Regions from separate parts of the Mesorhizobium sp. B2-3-11 genome, predicted to be linked through region 2. Evidence: riboswitches for the same ligand, from Rfam matches in the RefSeq annotation. Region 2 holds a riboswitch; each other region holds the start of a gene.

The links. Region 2 has a riboswitch for cobalamin ahead of FJ960_RS26680 (CbtB domain-containing protein). Riboswitches for the same ligand answer to the same signal wherever they lie in the genome.
Region 1: linked by a shared signal. The riboswitch ahead of bluB (5,6-dimethylbenzimidazole synthase) and the one ahead of FJ960_RS26680 (CbtB domain-containing protein) in region 2 are both predicted to bind cobalamin.
Region 3: linked by a shared signal. The riboswitch ahead of FJ960_RS18845 (DUF1636 family protein) and the one ahead of FJ960_RS26680 (CbtB domain-containing protein) in region 2 are both predicted to bind cobalamin.
Region 4: linked by a shared signal. The riboswitch ahead of FJ960_RS12340 (DUF1636 family protein) and the one ahead of FJ960_RS26680 (CbtB domain-containing protein) in region 2 are both predicted to bind cobalamin.

What each region holds. Positions count from the first base shown of each region.
Region 1 covers NZ_VFVS01000018.1:50,821-54,698, reverse strand. The annotation lists gene FJ960_RS22480 (TetR/AcrR family transcriptional regulator) at 1-197, shown strand, start outside; gene FJ960_RS22475 (hypothetical protein) at 284-1,267, shown strand; partial or broken gene bluB (5,6-dimethylbenzimidazole synthase) at 1,432-1,941, opposite strand; cobalamin riboswitch at 2,113-2,295, opposite strand; gene FJ960_RS22465 (histone deacetylase family protein) at 2,475-3,401, shown strand; gene FJ960_RS22460 (exodeoxyribonuclease VII small subunit) at 3,405-3,656, shown strand; gene FJ960_RS22455 (DUF2277 domain-containing protein) at 3,749-3,878, shown strand, end outside.
Region 2 covers NZ_VFVS01000026.1:2,324-6,201, forward strand. The annotation lists gene FJ960_RS26670 (MFS transporter) at 1-684, shown strand, start outside; gene FJ960_RS26675 (aromatic ring-hydroxylating dioxygenase subunit alpha) at 689-1,858, opposite strand; cobalamin riboswitch at 2,001-2,199, shown strand; gene FJ960_RS26680 (CbtB domain-containing protein) at 2,235-2,414, shown strand; gene FJ960_RS26685 (CbtA family protein) at 2,430-3,233, shown strand; gene cobU (bifunctional adenosylcobinamide kinase/adenosylcobinamide-phosphate guanylyltransferase) at 3,226-3,741, shown strand; gene cobO (cob(I)yrinic acid a,c-diamide adenosyltransferase) at 3,743-3,878, shown strand, end outside.
Region 3 covers NZ_VFVS01000013.1:141,210-145,087, forward strand. The annotation lists gene cobN (cobaltochelatase subunit CobN) at 1-190, opposite strand, end outside; gene cobW (cobalamin biosynthesis protein CobW) at 209-1,246, opposite strand; gene FJ960_RS18845 (DUF1636 family protein) at 1,243-1,677, opposite strand; cobalamin riboswitch at 1,715-1,922, opposite strand; gene FJ960_RS18850 (winged helix-turn-helix domain-containing protein) at 1,952-3,151, opposite strand; gene FJ960_RS18855 (NADH-quinone oxidoreductase subunit A) at 3,487-3,852, shown strand; gene FJ960_RS18860 (NADH-quinone oxidoreductase subunit B) at 3,843-3,878, shown strand, end outside.
Region 4 covers NZ_VFVS01000007.1:144,723-148,600, reverse strand. The annotation lists gene FJ960_RS12350 (ABC transporter substrate-binding protein) at 1-877, opposite strand, end outside; gene FJ960_RS12345 (ABC transporter ATP-binding protein) at 924-1,712, opposite strand; gene FJ960_RS12340 (DUF1636 family protein) at 1,709-2,086, opposite strand; cobalamin riboswitch at 2,212-2,420, opposite strand; gene FJ960_RS12335 (LacI family DNA-binding transcriptional regulator) at 2,483-3,508, opposite strand; gene FJ960_RS12330 (Gfo/Idh/MocA family oxidoreductase) at 3,703-3,878, shown strand, end outside.

The DNA of each region.
Region 1 (3,878 bases), on a different contig from region 2:
CGCTGCAAGAGGAGGGGGTGGTCGTGCCGGGCCTCGATCCCGAGACCGCGGCGCGGCTGATCAACGGGGCGAGCAGCCAGGCCGCGCAGCGGATCGCCAATTCGAACGATCCCGAAGCGACGTCGAGGAAGGTGGTGGCAGCGTTCAAGCAATTGCTCGAAGGCCTGCTCGAGAACCCGGAAGCGCGGCCAAACTGACCTGCAATCGGGCTCCGCCACCGCTCGCAATTGACAATAGACGGTTTGGGAGCATCCTCCACAGCCACCTCTGGGGGATTCGGGGCATGTGGGATTTCGATATCGGCAGGTCGGTGTCCATCATGATGCGGACCTGGCCTTTCATCGTCTTTCGCATGATCGTCTATTTCGGCATCACGCTGGCCTATATCATGGCCACCGGCGCGGGCGCCTCGGTCGGGTATGGCGTCGGCCATATCTCCACCGATCCCGATGGGCCGTTGTCCTTTGCCATGTGGGGCGGGATTGTTGGCTTCGGCCTCGTCTCGATCGCCGTCTACTGGATCCGCGAATACATCCTCTACGTCGTCAAGGCAGGCCATATCGCCGTCATGGTGCATCTGATCGACGGCCATGACATACCCGACGGCCAGAACCAGATCGCCTACGCGAAAGAGGTTGTGACCGAGCGTTTTGCCGAAGCGAACATCCTTTTCGTCGTCGACCAGCTGGTCAAGGGCGCCATCCGTGCCATCACCGGCCTGCTGGGCGGCATTGCGGCTTTCCTGCCCATTCCGGGCCTGAGCGGCCTGGTCTCGTTCCTCAACACGGTGATCCGCCTGTCGCTGACCTATGTCGACGAGATCATTCTCGGCTACAACATCCGCATCAATTCGTCCTCACCCTTCGAGACCGCACGGCAAGGCGTCGTGCTCTACGCCCAGAACGGCAAGATCATGGTCAAGAACGCAGTCTGGCTGGCGTTGATCATGTGGGGGGTCTCCTTCGTCATCTTCCTGCTGATGCTGGCTCCGGCGGCCGCCATTCTTTACGTCATGCCCGGACAGCTCGCCGGCTGGGCCTTCGTTCTGGCCATTGTCTTTGCCTGGGCCTTCAAGGCGGCGTTCATCGAACCTTTCGCCATCGCGTGCCTGATGCAGGTCTATTTCAAGACCATCGAGGGTCAGGTGCCCGATGCCGCCTGGGACGCCAGGCTGGCCGATGCCTCGTCGAAGTTCCGGGAACTCAAGCGCAAGGCGCTCTCCACCTTCGACGGTTCGCGCTGGGGCACGGCCGGCGCGACACGCTGATCGGCGGGGTTTGCCGGCGCAGCGGCGACGGTGTTGAGGCGGGCCACCGCAGATTTGAGCGAGGCTTCTCCCTGGCCGCAAAAAGTCTCGCTCATGATCAGTTCGGGCAGCGGCAGCCGTCGGCCCCACCCGTGCGTTTCGAGGTCCGGTTTCGGCGCAAACTCCGAGACACGGCCGACGCAGAGATAGGCGATCGGCGTCACGTGGTCGGGGATGGACAGCAGGCTTTTCAGCGCTTGCGCCTCGATGATGCTGACCCAGCCGACGCCAACGCCCTCGGCGCGTGCCGCGAGCCAGAAATTCTGTACCGCGCAGACCGTACTGTAGAGATCCATTTCCGGATTGTGCCAACGTCCCAGCGGCGAGCCTTTCGAGCGCTCGTGGTCGCAGGTGATACAGATGTTGAGCGCACTTTCGCAAATGCCTTCGAGCTTGAGCTTGCGGTAGAGCGCCCGCCGGTCCGCCTCGATTGCCGGCAGTTCCTGTTCGCGCGCGGCAAGGAACAGGTCGCGCACCTTCGCCCGTCGCGCGGCATCGCGAATGACGATGAAATTCCAAGGCTGCATGAAGCCGACCGATGGCGCGTGATGGGCGGCAAGCAGCAGCCGCGCCAGCACCTCGTCGTCGATCGCTTCCGATGTAAAATGGCTGCGGACGTCGCGTCGCGTGAACATGGCGCGGTAAACCGCGTCGCGCGCGATCTGATCAAATCCATTGGCCGTTGGAGCGGTCATAGCTTCCGGCATCGCTTGTCCCCTTGCGATTGCAGCAGTTCAAATTCTCAGAGCGTACTTTGTGCGTCCAGGAGGGCGCACGTCGTTCTGATGCCATCCGCCTGACCATGCGGATGACGATGCCTGCCAGGCCGGTCTTCTGGCTCGGGATCAACCCGCGTCCGGTGCCTTCCCGTCATCGACAGTGGCACTTACCGGCGCGGTCCCCCTCACAGCGTTGGGCACGCCACGGTATCAAACCGTGTTCCCGATTCTCCCGCCAGAGCATTTGCAGCCAAGTGGAATCACTTGGCGTCGCAGAATGCGGCTAAAACAAACAGACCGGCGGGCACCAGGCAGTGGCGGCGACCTTACGCCGAAGCGCCGGCGACGCCAATGCCCGCAGCGACATGAATGGACGCAGCCGTGATTTTCCCCAGCGATCAAGCCGCAACGCATGGCCATCACGGCGCCGGGGCACTAGATAGGGGGACATGGCCACTCGTCTCTACACGCACCCGATCTTCCTCGAACACATCACCCCGCCAGGTCACCCCGAGCGGCCCGACCGCTTGCGCGCCATCGCGCGCGTGCTCGACGACGAAGCTTTTGCCGCGCTTGACCGCGCCGAGGCACCGCAAGGCGACGAGGCGACCATCCTCTATGCGCATCCCGCCGATTTCGTCGCGCGCGTGCGCGCCGCCATTCCCGCTGAAGGCCTCGCCCGCATCGACGCCGACACCACCGCCAGCCCGAAGAGCTGGCAGGCGGTGATCACCGCGATCGGCGCCGCCAATGCCGCCGTCGACGACGTCTTTGCGGGCCGCGCCGACAATGTCTTCGTCGCCGCCCGGCCGCCTGGCCATCATGCTGAAAAGAACACGGCCATGGGCTTCTGCTTCTTCAACACTGCGGCTATCGCTGCCCGCTATGCGCAGAAGAAGCATGGCGCGGAGCGTGTCGCCGTCGTCGATTGGGACGTGCACCATGGCAACGGCACGCAGGATATTTTTTGGGACGATCCCTCGGTGCTCTATTGCTCGACGCACCAGATGCCGCTCTATCCCGGCACCGGCGCGAAGAACGAGACCGGCGCCGGCAACATCGTCAACGCGCCGCTGGCGCCGCAGACCGGCAGCGAGGTGTTTCGCGATGCTTTCCTGTCGCGCGTGCTGCCGGCACTCGACAATTTCGCGCCCGACCTGATCATCATTTCGGCCGGCTTCGACGCGCACCATCGCGACCCGCTGGCGGAGATCAATCTTACCGAGGACGATTTCGACTGGGCGACCGGCCAACTGATGCAGCGCGCCGCACGCCATAGCGGCAACCGGCTCGTCAGCGTGCTCGAGGGCGGCTACGATCTGCAGGGATTGGCATTTTCGGTCGGCGCCCATGTCGGGCGACTGATGAAAGGATGAATGATGACTGGTGAGATCAACGAAGACGTCAAGGCGATGAGCTTCGAGCAGGCACTCGACGCGCTGGAGAAGATCGTCGATGATCTGGAGCGTGGCGACGTGCCGCTCGACCAGTCGATCCGGATCTACGAACGCGGCGAGGCGCTGAAGGTGCATTGCGACCGGTTACTGAAGGCCGCTGAGGACAAGGTCGAGAAGATCAGGCTGTCGCGCGACGGCAAGCCGGTTGGAACCGAGCCGCTCGACGCGGACTGAGGTCCGGAGCAGGCTTACCGACTTTTGAACACGATCATGATTGAGGATACAACTCGTCCCGATTGAAACGGACAAGAGGAGATACGGAAGCGATGTGCAGAAACATCAAGACCCTGTTCAATTTTGATCCGCCGGCAACCAATGACGAAGTCCGCGACGCGGCACTCCAGTTTGTCCGCAAGCTCAGCGGAACGACGCGACCGTCGAAACAGAACCAGCATG
Region 2 (3,878 bases):
CATGGCGCGGTGGCGGTTTTCGCCATGGCTTTGCTAGCGCTGTTCTGGACCTACCGGCTGGGCGACAACCCGTCGATCCGCCCGGGCAAGACGCGGCCGGCAAATCCGCTCGCCAACATCGGCCGCTTCGTGGCGCAGCCAAGGCTCAGGCTCGCCTGGCTGATCGCCTTCGGCCGGTCGTGCTTCTGGACGACGTTCTTCGTCTATGGACCGCTGTTCATGGTGATCACCGGCGAGGGTGAACTGGCGGGCGGCCTGCTGGTCTCGGCCGGCAATGCGCTGCTGTTCATGGCGATCTTCTGGGGCAAGGCAGGAAAACGCTTTGGCGGCCGACGCACCATGACGTTTGCCTATTTCGCCATGTCGGCGTCGCTGCTGGCGGCGGGCACGGTCGGAGCGGCAGAGCCGTTGCTGACCGGCGCCTTCCTGTTGTGCGGCGCTTTCTTCACCATCGCGCTCGACGCGCTGGGCTCGACCGCCTTCATGCGCTCGGTGCGCTTCTATGAACGCGCGCAGATGGCGGCGGTCTACCGCACCTATCTCGACTTTTCCGAATTGACGCCGCCGCTGGTCTATTCGGTGGTGCTGGCCTTCTTCGGATTGGGATCGGTGTTCGTCACGCTCGGCCTGCTGGCGGCGTTTTGTGGCCTCATGACCTGGCGCTACCTGCCTAAATCCCTCTAAAAAATCAGAGCGAAAGCTCAGCATGGCGCTCGCGCACCCAATTGTGGAAGCGGTGCAGCTCATATTCCTCGGGCATCAGCACGCCGGCTGTATGACGCATCGAGCGCAGGCCCTTCTGGTTGACCTCGCAGATCGCGGCATCCTCCTCCAGCACCTGTGTGCCGAAGGCGACGATGTTGTCGATATCGGTGGCGGCGAGCGCCTCGGGCGAGAACAGCCATTCGGCGGTCAATTCGGTCTGTTCGGGACCGAGCGGCACCAGCCGCACGGTCCTGACATAGTCGACATGGCCGACGATGAACATCGAGGGCAGGCTGGTGGCGTAGGTCTGGCCGGCGGTGCGTTCCGCCTGCGTCAAGCCGGGGAAAACCGGCCCATGCGTCTGCCCATCACGCGACCATGTTTCAGCCCCGGCGCGCAGGCCGCCGGAGAATTCCGGCGCATCATTGTCTGCATGGCGCGTCCATTCGGGATCGTCATGCCGGCTCATCAGGCCGCGGCCATAGATCGGCACCAGCCGCGACAGGTCCTTGTGGACGCCCGGGCAGTGCAGGCACTCGTTGAAGTTTTCCCAGAAAATCTTCCAGTTGCAGTTCATCACCTTGCGCAGCACATGGCCTGACACCAGCGTGTCCAGCGGCCAGTTGCCGAGGTCGCCGGAGGCCGGGTCGAAGGATGACTGCACTGAGCCGGCGGCATCTTCAGCAAGATTGACGAAGACGAAGCCCCGCCGCACCGAGAGTACAACGCGGTAAAGCGGGTGGTCGGCCTCGTCGAAGCCGTCAGGCAGCGATTTCGACGGTACACGCACCAGATCGCCACGCAGCGAATAGGACCAGGCATGGTACGGGCAGGTGATCAGCCGCGCCTTCAGGCGTCCTTCGCTTTCCTGGCAAAGCTGCGAACCGCGATGCCGGCACGTGTTGTGGAAGGCATGCAACTCGCCGGCGTCGTCGCGCAGCACAAGGATTTCCTGCGTACCGACGCGGAAGGTGCGGAATGCCAAAGGCTGGGCAAGGTCGGTCTCGCGGCAGACGAGCAGCCAATTTCTGTACCAGATGGCATCGAGATCACGCTGATAGTTCTCCTGGTCCCAATAGGCCGATGACGGCAGCGTCGGCTCGGTTCGGGTCAGGCCGTTATAGGGCTCGCGCTCGCTGGCATTGGGCTGCATGGCTGGCTTCCTGTGAGGGTTGCGAGCCGACACCCGACTAGAAAATTTGTCAATCAGGACGGGATGGAGCGGCTTCGCCGATACGACGCTCCTGCGCTGGCGACTGTCGGAATTTGGTTTGCCGCGCGCGGCAAATTTCCCTATAGTCACCAACGTCGTCGGTTCCTTTTTGGAGCCAAGAGGGAATGCGGTGCGGACAGGAATTCCTGTCCAATGCCGTGGCTGCCCCCGCAACTGTGTGCGGTAGTCCTCTCCATATGCCACTGAGGGTTTTCCTCGGGAAGGTGGGGAAGGGCGCTTATCCGCGAGCCAGGAGACCTGCCGGCGACAGGAAACTGACTTCGATGCCCTCGGGTGGAGGGCGAAAGGACAAGACATGACTACCGCTTCCGTCTCCCTCGGCGCCTCCGTCTCCTCGCAGTCGCGCTTCATGCAGCTCGCGCTCGCGGCGCTGCTCGGCATGTTCGTCGTCGGCTTTGTCGGTTTCTCGCATATCGATGCGGTCCACAATGCCGCCCACGACTATCGCCACTCGATGGCGTTTCCCTGCCACTAACGAGGATCTGACATCATGAATCTGTTTCGCAACGTCGTGTTCGTCGCGGCGATCGCGGGGCTCGTGGCGGGTGTCGTTCTCGCCTGCATGCAGGCCTATGCGACAGTGCCGCTGATCCTCAAGGCGGAAGTCTACGAACAGGCCGGCGGCGGCCATCACCATGACCACGCGGCTGCACCGGCGGCGAGCAACGATGCGGTGAGCACGGTCGCGCCCGCTGGGAATGCGATGAGTTCTGCCGCGCCAGCACCCGCCGAAGTCACGGCACCGGCGGAGGAAGATGAAGGCTGGGCGCCGGCCGACGGTGTCGAGCGTTTTGCCTTCAGCGTGGTTGCCAATATCGTCACCGGCATCGGTTTCGCGCTGGTCCTGGTCGCGATTTCCGAGTTTGCCGGCGGCGTCGGCAATTGGCGCCAGGGCGTATTCTGGGGGCTGGCCGGCTTTGCCGTGTTCACGCTGGCACCAGGCCTCGGCCTGCAGCCGGAACTGCCGGCGATGCCGGCGGCCGATCTGCTTGCGCGCCAGATCTGGTGGACGGCAACGGCCGCGGCGACCGCTATCGGCCTTGGCCTGATCGTGTTTCGCAGATCGCTGCCATTGACCATCTTCGCCGTCTTGCTGATCGTCGTCCCGCATATCGTCGGCGCGCCGCAGCCCGACAGTTTCGAGACGCCTATCCCGGAAGGCCTGCACCATCAGTTCGTGGTGGCGGTGACGGTGACCAATCTGGTGTTCTGGCTGGTGCTCGGCGCGGTCGTGGGCGTGGTGCGCAGGCGCTTCACCGGCACGGCGACCAGCTTGCGCGACAGCTTTGCCTGACCGCGGCAAGCTGACTTTCATCATCGGTGGCGCGCGCTCCGGAAAGAGCGCGCACGCCGAAACCCTGGTGACGGCATTCCCCCCGCCATGGGCGTATGTCGCCACGGCGCAAACCTATGACGATGAGATGCGCGAGCGCATCGCGGTGCACCGCTCGCGGCGCGGTGAGGGCTGGTCGACCATCGATGCGTCAATCGACCTTGCCGAAGCGCTGGAGGCCTTGCCGGATGATCGGCCGGTGCTTGTCGACTGCCTGACGCTATGGCTGACCAATCACATGCTGGCCGATTACGACGTCGAGGCGGAGTGCCGACGGCTCGCCGACGTGCTGTCGCGGCCGCGCGGACCGTGGTTCGTGGTGTCGAACGAGGTCGGGCAAGGCATCGTGCCCGACAATGCGCTGGCGCGGCGTTTTCGCGACGACGCCGGCCGGCTCAACCAGCGGGTCGCCGCGGTTGCCGACACGGTGCTGCTGATGGTGGCGGGGCTACCGCTCAAGGTGAAGTGAAATGACCGATATCGACGACAAGGATGAAGAGCGCCATCGCGCCAAGATGGCCAAGCGCAAGGCGGTGCAGGACGCCGAGGTTGCGAGCAAGACGGTCGAGAAGGGGTTGCTGATCGTCAACACCGGTCCCGGCAAGG
Region 3 (3,878 bases), on a different contig from region 2:
GGCGCAGGTCGCGCAGTGCGGCGAGCCGCATCGACGGCAGGCGATCGGCGTCGGCCTTCCATGCCGCCGCCAGTCCGGCGAGATCGCTGTCGGTGAAGGACAAGGCCACGATATCCGCCGGCGCCTGCCGGAGATCGACAGGCTCGGCGAGGTCGTCGAGCGAGGCGGAGGTCGTGGTGAGGATGTGCATCGCGGCCCGTGCCTGAAATCAGCCGGCGAGGATACGTTCGATCGCCGGACGGTTCAGCCCCTTGAGGCCGATGACGACGAGGCGCGAGCGGCGGTTGTCCCCGGCGGTCCAGGCCCGGTCGTAGTAATGATTGACGCGCGGGCCGACGGCCTGCAGCAGGAGCCGCATCGGCTTGCCGCCGACCTCGACAAAGCCTTTCACGCGCAGCACGTTCTCCTGTTCGGCGGCCGCGGCGACGCGCTTTGCCAGTTCGTCGGGATTGGAGATCGAGGGAATGTCGACGATGAACGTGTCGAAGTCGTCATGCTCATGGTCGAATGCGCCGTCATGGTGGGACTTGCGGTTCTCGATGTCGTCCTCGACGGCGAGACCGAGCCCGAGCAGCACCGAGGGATCGACCTTGCCATGAGACGTCGGCACGATCTTCACGGCGCGGGCGGAGTGTTCGTTGATGATGGCGTTGGCGCGGGCCGAGCCGGCGGCATCCATCAAGTCGCTCTTCGACAGGATGATCAGGTCGGCGCAGGCGATCTGGTCCTCGAACACTTCCTCGACCGGGTCGTCATGGTCGAGGCTCTCATCCTGCGCGCGCTGCGCCTGCAGGGCGTCCATGTCGTTGGCGACGCGGCCTTCGGCAAGTGCGGGACCGTCGACCACGGCGATGACGCCGTCGACGGTCACCCGGCTCTTCACTGTCGGCCACTGGAAAGCCTGGACCAGCGGCTTGGGCAAAGCGAGGCCCGAGGTTTCGATCAGGATATGGTCGACCTTCGGCGTCAGCGACAGGATCTGGTCGAGCGCCGGCACGAAATCGTCGGCGACGGTGCAGCAGATGCAGCCATTGGCCAACTCGACGATGTTTTCCTCTGGGCAGGTGTCGATGCCACAGCCTTTCAGGATTTCGCCGTCGATGCCGATGTCACCGAATTCGTTGACAATGATCGCGATACGCTTGCCGCCGGCGTTTTCCAGGAGATGGCGGACCAGGGTCGTCTTGCCGGCGCCGAGGAAGCCGGTGACGACGGTGCAGGGAACGCGGGAAACGGATGCGGTCATATCAAGTCTTTCAGCATGTCGAGGGGAGGGATGCGGGCCACGAGGCCGCGCTTGAGGCTATCGGGCCGGCCCCGCCAGGGAATGAGGCCGTCGCTGGTGGTGGCGAAGAGTTTCGCGCCAGTGACGAGATCGGCGCCGCTGGTCGTGGTCAGATCGCCGAATACATAGCTCCAGCAGCCGTCACGCAGGATCGCGGCGCTCAGTCGACGTTTGCAATTGCCGAGGCATTCGACGGTGCGGATGCGGATGTTGTCGCCCGAGGCGGCTTGGCGCGTATCTTCGGCCAAAAGTTCGCCGGCCCGGGGACGGGCGTCGGAGCCGCTCTCGTCGCGACAGGAGGCGCAGACGATGACAGTGATGCCGGCCAGGGAATCATCCTCGCCGGACGAAATGTCCATTGTTTCAGCCGAAAAACTGCTGTCGCGATCCAAATCAGGCTCCTTGCCCGGAAAACCCGCCGGGCGATCGGATACTTGCATTCCAGACGGCAGGTCTCCTGGCTCGCGGGTCATCGCCTTGGGTAGCCGCCTTCCCGGGACAATCCCAGTGGCTTTCGGCCTTGGCTCTTCGCTCACAGTTGCGGGGACAGCCGCGGATTTGGGATTTTCAATCCCGCACCGCATTCCCTCTTGGCTCCTCCCTTTGCCGAGAGGAGACCGTCTGGATCCGATTTAGGCTCTTGCGGGCAGCGGTGTCAACGCGAGCTTACGACACCGCGATGTCGGACAGCGCCGGGCCCAGGTCGCCGGCAGGCGTCACTTCGATGCGTTCGAGGCCAAGCCAGCCCTGCATCTGCTTCAATTCCTCGAAGAGCTGAGCGGCGGTATCGGGCGGTGCGCCGGGCTCGGCGTAAGCAGCATGGGCACGCAGGACACTTGCCGGCCGGTCTGCCTTGAGGTCGACGCGCGCCACGATCCTGTCGCCGAGCAGGAAGGGCAGGACATAATAGCCGTATTGGCGCTTGTCGGCCGGCGTGTAGATCTCGATCCGGTAGTGAAAACTGAACAGCCGCTCTGAGCGCGAGCGCTCGAAGACAACGGGATCGAACGGCGCCAGCAGGGCGCGGGCCTCGATCTTGCGTGGCAATCGCGCGTCCCTATAGAGGTAAGCCGGCTTGTCCCAGCCCTCGACGCGGACCGGCAGCAACTCGCCGAGTTCGACCAGTTCCTCCAGCCGGCCTTTCATGTCGGCGGGGGAGAGTCGAAAATAGTCGCGCAGGTCGCCTGATGTCGCGATGCCGTGGGCGCGGGCGGAGATGCGCAGCAATTCACGATGCGCGTCCTCGGCGGCCGGTACTGGCAGGTCGAGAATCGCCTGCGGCAGCACGCGCTCCGGCAGGTCGTAGAAGCGCTCGAAGCCGCGCCGGTGCGCCGTGGTGATGCGCCCGGCCCAGAACAGCCATTCGAAGGCATGCTTGGCGTGGCTCCAGCCCCACCAGCCGCCGGAGCCTTTCTGGCCCTCCAGCGCAGAAGCGGCGACCGGGCCGCGCTGGACGACCTCGCGGTAGATCTCTTCTATGTAGGCGGCGTGCTCGCGGCCCCATTTGGCCAGCCCCAGATACATTTCATCGCCTTGCTCGGCGCGCTGCATGCGCCAGCGCATCAGCGGGTAGGTCTCGATCGGCAGGAACGAGGCCTCATGCGCCCAGTATTCGAAGACCGTGCGCTTGCGGGTCACGGCGGCGTTGTCGAGCAAAGCGAGGGGATAGGGGCCAAGACGCGAATAGAGCGGCATGTAGTGGGCGCGAACCACCGCACTGACGGAATCGATCTGCAGCAGGCCGGTGCGGGACAGAACGCGGGCGAAGTGGCGGCGGTCGGGCGTGCCGGCGGGGCGGGGATCGAGAAACCCTTGAGCGGCGAGCGCGATGCGCCGGGCGGCGGCAAGCGAGATCTTTTCCTTCATGCGGATGCGTCCCTGATGGACCTGTCTGGCGTCGTTGCGAGGCGTGATTCCAGCCAATGCTAGCAGGGTTTTGGCGGCAACCCTGTCAGGAGAGAAAAGTGGAGTAAATGGCGAAGGAAATCAAACAGGAGCGTATGGGACCAGTTTCTCCCGGATTGCCGTCCAGCTCGGTGTTTTGAACAAGGTTTGACTTGCTTCACTGGAAGTGCTGCGCTAACCCTCGCCGCGTTGCAGCATAGGCTCCTTAAAACGGTTCAGCGGTTAAACTGTCACGCTTCCGCATTAAGGTCCGGTGCTGTAATCAACGTGGATTGGCGCCAACGGAAAGCCGCTGCATGAACGCACTCCTCAGTTCGTACCTGCCCATCGTCCTGTTTATCGGCGTGGCGCTGGTGGTCGGTCTGGCGCTGCTGGCTGCGCCCTTCCTGGTAGCCTACCGCAACCCGGATCCCGAGAAGCTGTCCGCCTATGAATGCGGATTCAACTCGTTCGACGATGCCCGCATGAAATTCGACATCCGCTTCTATCTGGTGTCGATCCTGTTCATCATCTTCGACCTGGAAGTAGCCTTCCTCTTCCCCTGGGCGGTGTCCTTCTCGAAGATTGGCATGCTCGGTTTCTGGTCAATGATGGTGTTTTTGGCAGTGCTGACCATCGGCTTTGCCTATGAATGGAAAAAAGGAGCGCTGGAATGGGATTGAACGACAGTTCAGGCACCCTCGTCGCG
Region 4 (3,878 bases), on a different contig from region 2:
GCTCGGCGTAACGAAGCGCCACGAAGCGCTCGTTCCTGACCGCGTCCGTCTCTTTCATCGCCGGGTGCGCCTTCAGGAAATCGAGCAGTTTCCTGTAACCGCCGCCGTCCTGATAATCGAGCAGGATGAGGAATTGCGGATTGCGCGCCGCCACCGTCTCCCAGTCCGCGTTGCCCCAGCTCGTGTCCATGTCGGCCATGATGTTGTCGCCGCCGGCCGCCGATATCATGGCGCTGGGGATGGCGAACTTTCCCGCGGTAAACGGCTTGTCCTCGCCGGAATCGTAAAGGAACACGCGTGTTCCCTTGGCGATGCCGACCCTGGCGATGATATCGGCGAGTTGCGCCTTCCAGCCGGAGACAAGCTTCTCTGCTTCTGCTTCCTTGCCGAAGATCTTGCCCAGCTTTTCGACGTCGCCATAGAGCAGGTCCATGGAGGCGGCCGGGCGGCTCCTGTCGAGATGGACGCAGCTTTCGGTCAGCACCAGCGTCTTGATGCCGTGCGGAGCGAGCGTGTCGGGGGTCACGTCGCCGCCTGGCTTCATGCCGTAGTACCAGCCTGCGAAGAAGAAGTCGGGCTCGACGGCGAGGAGATTCTCCAGCGTCGGATATTTCGGTGCCAGTTCGGGAATGGAACCCTGCTCTGCCTTGAAGTCAGGGCCGACTTTATACCATCCGGTGATACCGGTCAGGCCGACAATCGACGGCTGCAGCTTCAGCGCGAAGACCATCTCGGCCATGTTGAGATCATGGATGACGGCGCGCTTTGGCGGCGCGTCGAAGGTCAGCGGCTTGCCGCAGCTGTCGACGGTCACGGGGAAGGCAAAGGCCGTCGAGGCCAGCAACGAGAAGACTAGGGACAGGGCGAGGCGTTTCACGGACTTTGCTCCTTGGTTGAACCGTGTCGGATAAGGATGGATTTGGTCAGGACGGCGGTGCGGCGCGGTTCGGAAGCTCGAACACCGTCAGTTCGCGGTCCTCGGTGGGATGGCGCAGGCGAAACACGTCGATGCCGAAAATCTCGCGGATCAGCTGTTGCGTCAGCGCCTCGTGCGGCGGCGCCAGCGCATGCAGCCGGGCCTCGTTCATCACCGCCACCTTGGTGGCGAAGGGTGCCACCAGCGTCAGATCGTGCAGCACCGCGATCACGGTCATGCCGAAGCCGGCCACCAGTTCGAGCAGTTCCGCGCGGGCGCGCGGATCGAGGTGGTTGGTCGGCTCGTCGAGGAACAGGATTTTGGGCTTCTGCGCGATGGCGCGTGCAAGCTGGGCGCGTTGGCGTTCGCCACCAGACAGCGAGCCGATAGTCCGGTCGAGCAGCGGCAACAGGCCGGTCCGCCGCAGCGCATCCACGACAATGTCGCGTTCCTCGCCGCGGCGCCTCAGGCCGGCATGCGGGACGCGGCCAAGCTCGACATAATCGATCACCGCCAGCCGTGGGTCCGGCTGGTCTGTCTGGCCCACGACGGCGATATGCAGGGCCCGTTCGGCGGGTGAAATCCTGTCCAGGCGTCGCCCGCCAAGCTTCACCTCCCCCGAGCTTGGCCTGAGCATGCCGGACAACATGCGCAGCAGCGTGGTCTTGCCGGCGCCGTTGGGGCCAATGATGGCGAGGCGGTCGCCTGACGTCACCGACAGGCTGACCGCATGGATCAAATGCCGGCCATTCGCCATCGCGCCCAAGTCGCGCGCATCGAGAAGCGGCGCTGTCACCGATTGCCATCCGCCAGCTTGCCGGGTCCCGGGATGCGAGCCAGCGTCTTGCCGGCCAGGCGCGGCGGACGTTGTCCGGAATTGCACCAGCCGTCGGGAAGCGAGGCGTAGAGCCTGGCAAACCGCACGAGATCGGCAGCGTCTGCCTGCGCGTCGATCGACCCGAAGAGATAGGCGGCCTTGCCTTCCGCCTGGAAAGCCGCCGCCAGGGGACGTGCGCAACCCGCCATGCAAGCCACGCCCTCGACCGTGAAACCAAGCGCCACGTCAGGCTGGGCCGAGAGGCGGGAGCGCAACTCGGTGCACAAACCTTCGCCCGACCTGGCGCCGGTCGGCACGTCGCGGCAAAGGGTGCACACGATGATCTGGTGCATAGGCCCGGGGTGAATACGATCGATTGCGCCGTCCAACTTCCCGTCACTTTCAAAACTGGCGACGGAAGGATGTTGGTCGACCGGCCGACAAGACCGATTTCCACGTTTCCTCCCGGCACACCCCGTCCGGTCAACTCAGTGATGGCAGGTCTCCTGGCTCACGGGTCTCTGCGCAATCCTGCCTTCCCAGCCTTGCCGGCCAGTGGCGTTCCGGATCTTGCTCGCCGCTTACAGTTGCGGGGGCAGCCGCGGCCTCGACCCCAAATCGGATCTCACCGCGTTCCCTTTTCACCCCCCGCCTTTCGGCTCGGGGACCATCACGAGTCGCAGCCTAGGCCGCGCGCGGCGGCGAGGCAAGGCGATCGTTTGTTCTGCTATAACATAACCAACAAATGGTCAATCGCTGTCGCGGGCGATCAGTTCCAGCGGCCAGACCTCCCTGATGGTCTCTGGCCCGGCGGCCCCCGCAAAAGCCGGCAGCGACGCCAGCAGCATTTCGGCGAGCCGCCGTCCCATCGGCTGCAGCGCCGGGCGGAAAGCAGTCAGCGCCGGCGAGAAGTAGCGGCAGAGCGGCGTATCGACGATCACGGTCACCGCCATGTCGTGACCGGGCTTGATGCCCATCTCGGCCAGCGCCTTGCAGCCGCCAAGCGCCATTGCGTCATTGTTGAAGATAATGGCGGTCGGCGGGTCCTTGCGGCGCATCACGTGCGGTGTCACTTCGTAGCCACCGGCCTCATTGATGAAGCCGTCGGCAATCAGGCCGGGATCGACGGCGATGCCATGCCGGCGCAAGGCCTTGCGGTAGCCGTCGAGGAACAGATAGCCGAAATTCAGATCGAGCGATGGGCGGATGGCGGCGATTCGGCGATGGCCGCGTGCCACCAGCCGATCGACCGCGTCGGCGCCTGCTTTTTCGAAATCGAGATCGAGCGAGGGGTAGGCCTTGTCGCCGGAGCGGCTGCGGCCGAGCGTGGCGAAGGGGAAGCCGGCCTGGGTCAGATAGTCGATGCGCTCATCCTCGCGCCGCGTCCAGGCCAGCACAACCGCGTCGGCACGGCGCGTCTCGACGACACGCCGCAGGCGCTCCTGCTGATAGTCGCCCGGCGCGCCCATCACCACGATGAGATCCAGCCCGCTTTCGGCGAGCCGGCCCTGCAATCCAGTCAGGAACGGAATGAAGAAAGGCTCGCCGTATTCCTGGTCGCCCGGATGCGGCTGCAGCATGAAGGCGATCGAGTGGGTAGCGCCTTGCCTGAGACTGCGACCGGACTGGTTCGGCGAATAGTTGAGAGCCCTGGCCGCCTCGAGAACGCGCTGGCGTGTGTCGGCATTGACGTCGGCGCGGCCGTTGAGGGCGCGCGACACCGTGCCGATCGAAATGTTCAGGTGACGGGCAAGGTCGTGAATGCTGGACGCCAAGTGACTGTTCTCCCCCTTGCTTGGCTAGCACCGGTGGCCGCCCGGGCCAAGGCGCAACGACGATTTTCATGGGCGGCCGATTGACATTCTACGCCTTCGGGTGTGTTGTCGTAAACGTTTACGGAAAAACGTTTACGGTCACGCCGTGAACGCCGGGACGATCGGCCTGGAGGGGCCGAGAGGAGGAGCGCTGGATGATCGACGCCGTACTGGTCGGCTGCGGAGCGATGAGCAAGGCCTGGCTCGATGCCGCGCGGCAAATCGACGGGCTCGCCATTGTCGGCCTTGTCGATCTCGATGCCGACAGAGCAAAGGCCAGGGCTCGCGAATACGACCTTGGTAGTGCCGTCATCGGCACCAGTCTCGACGC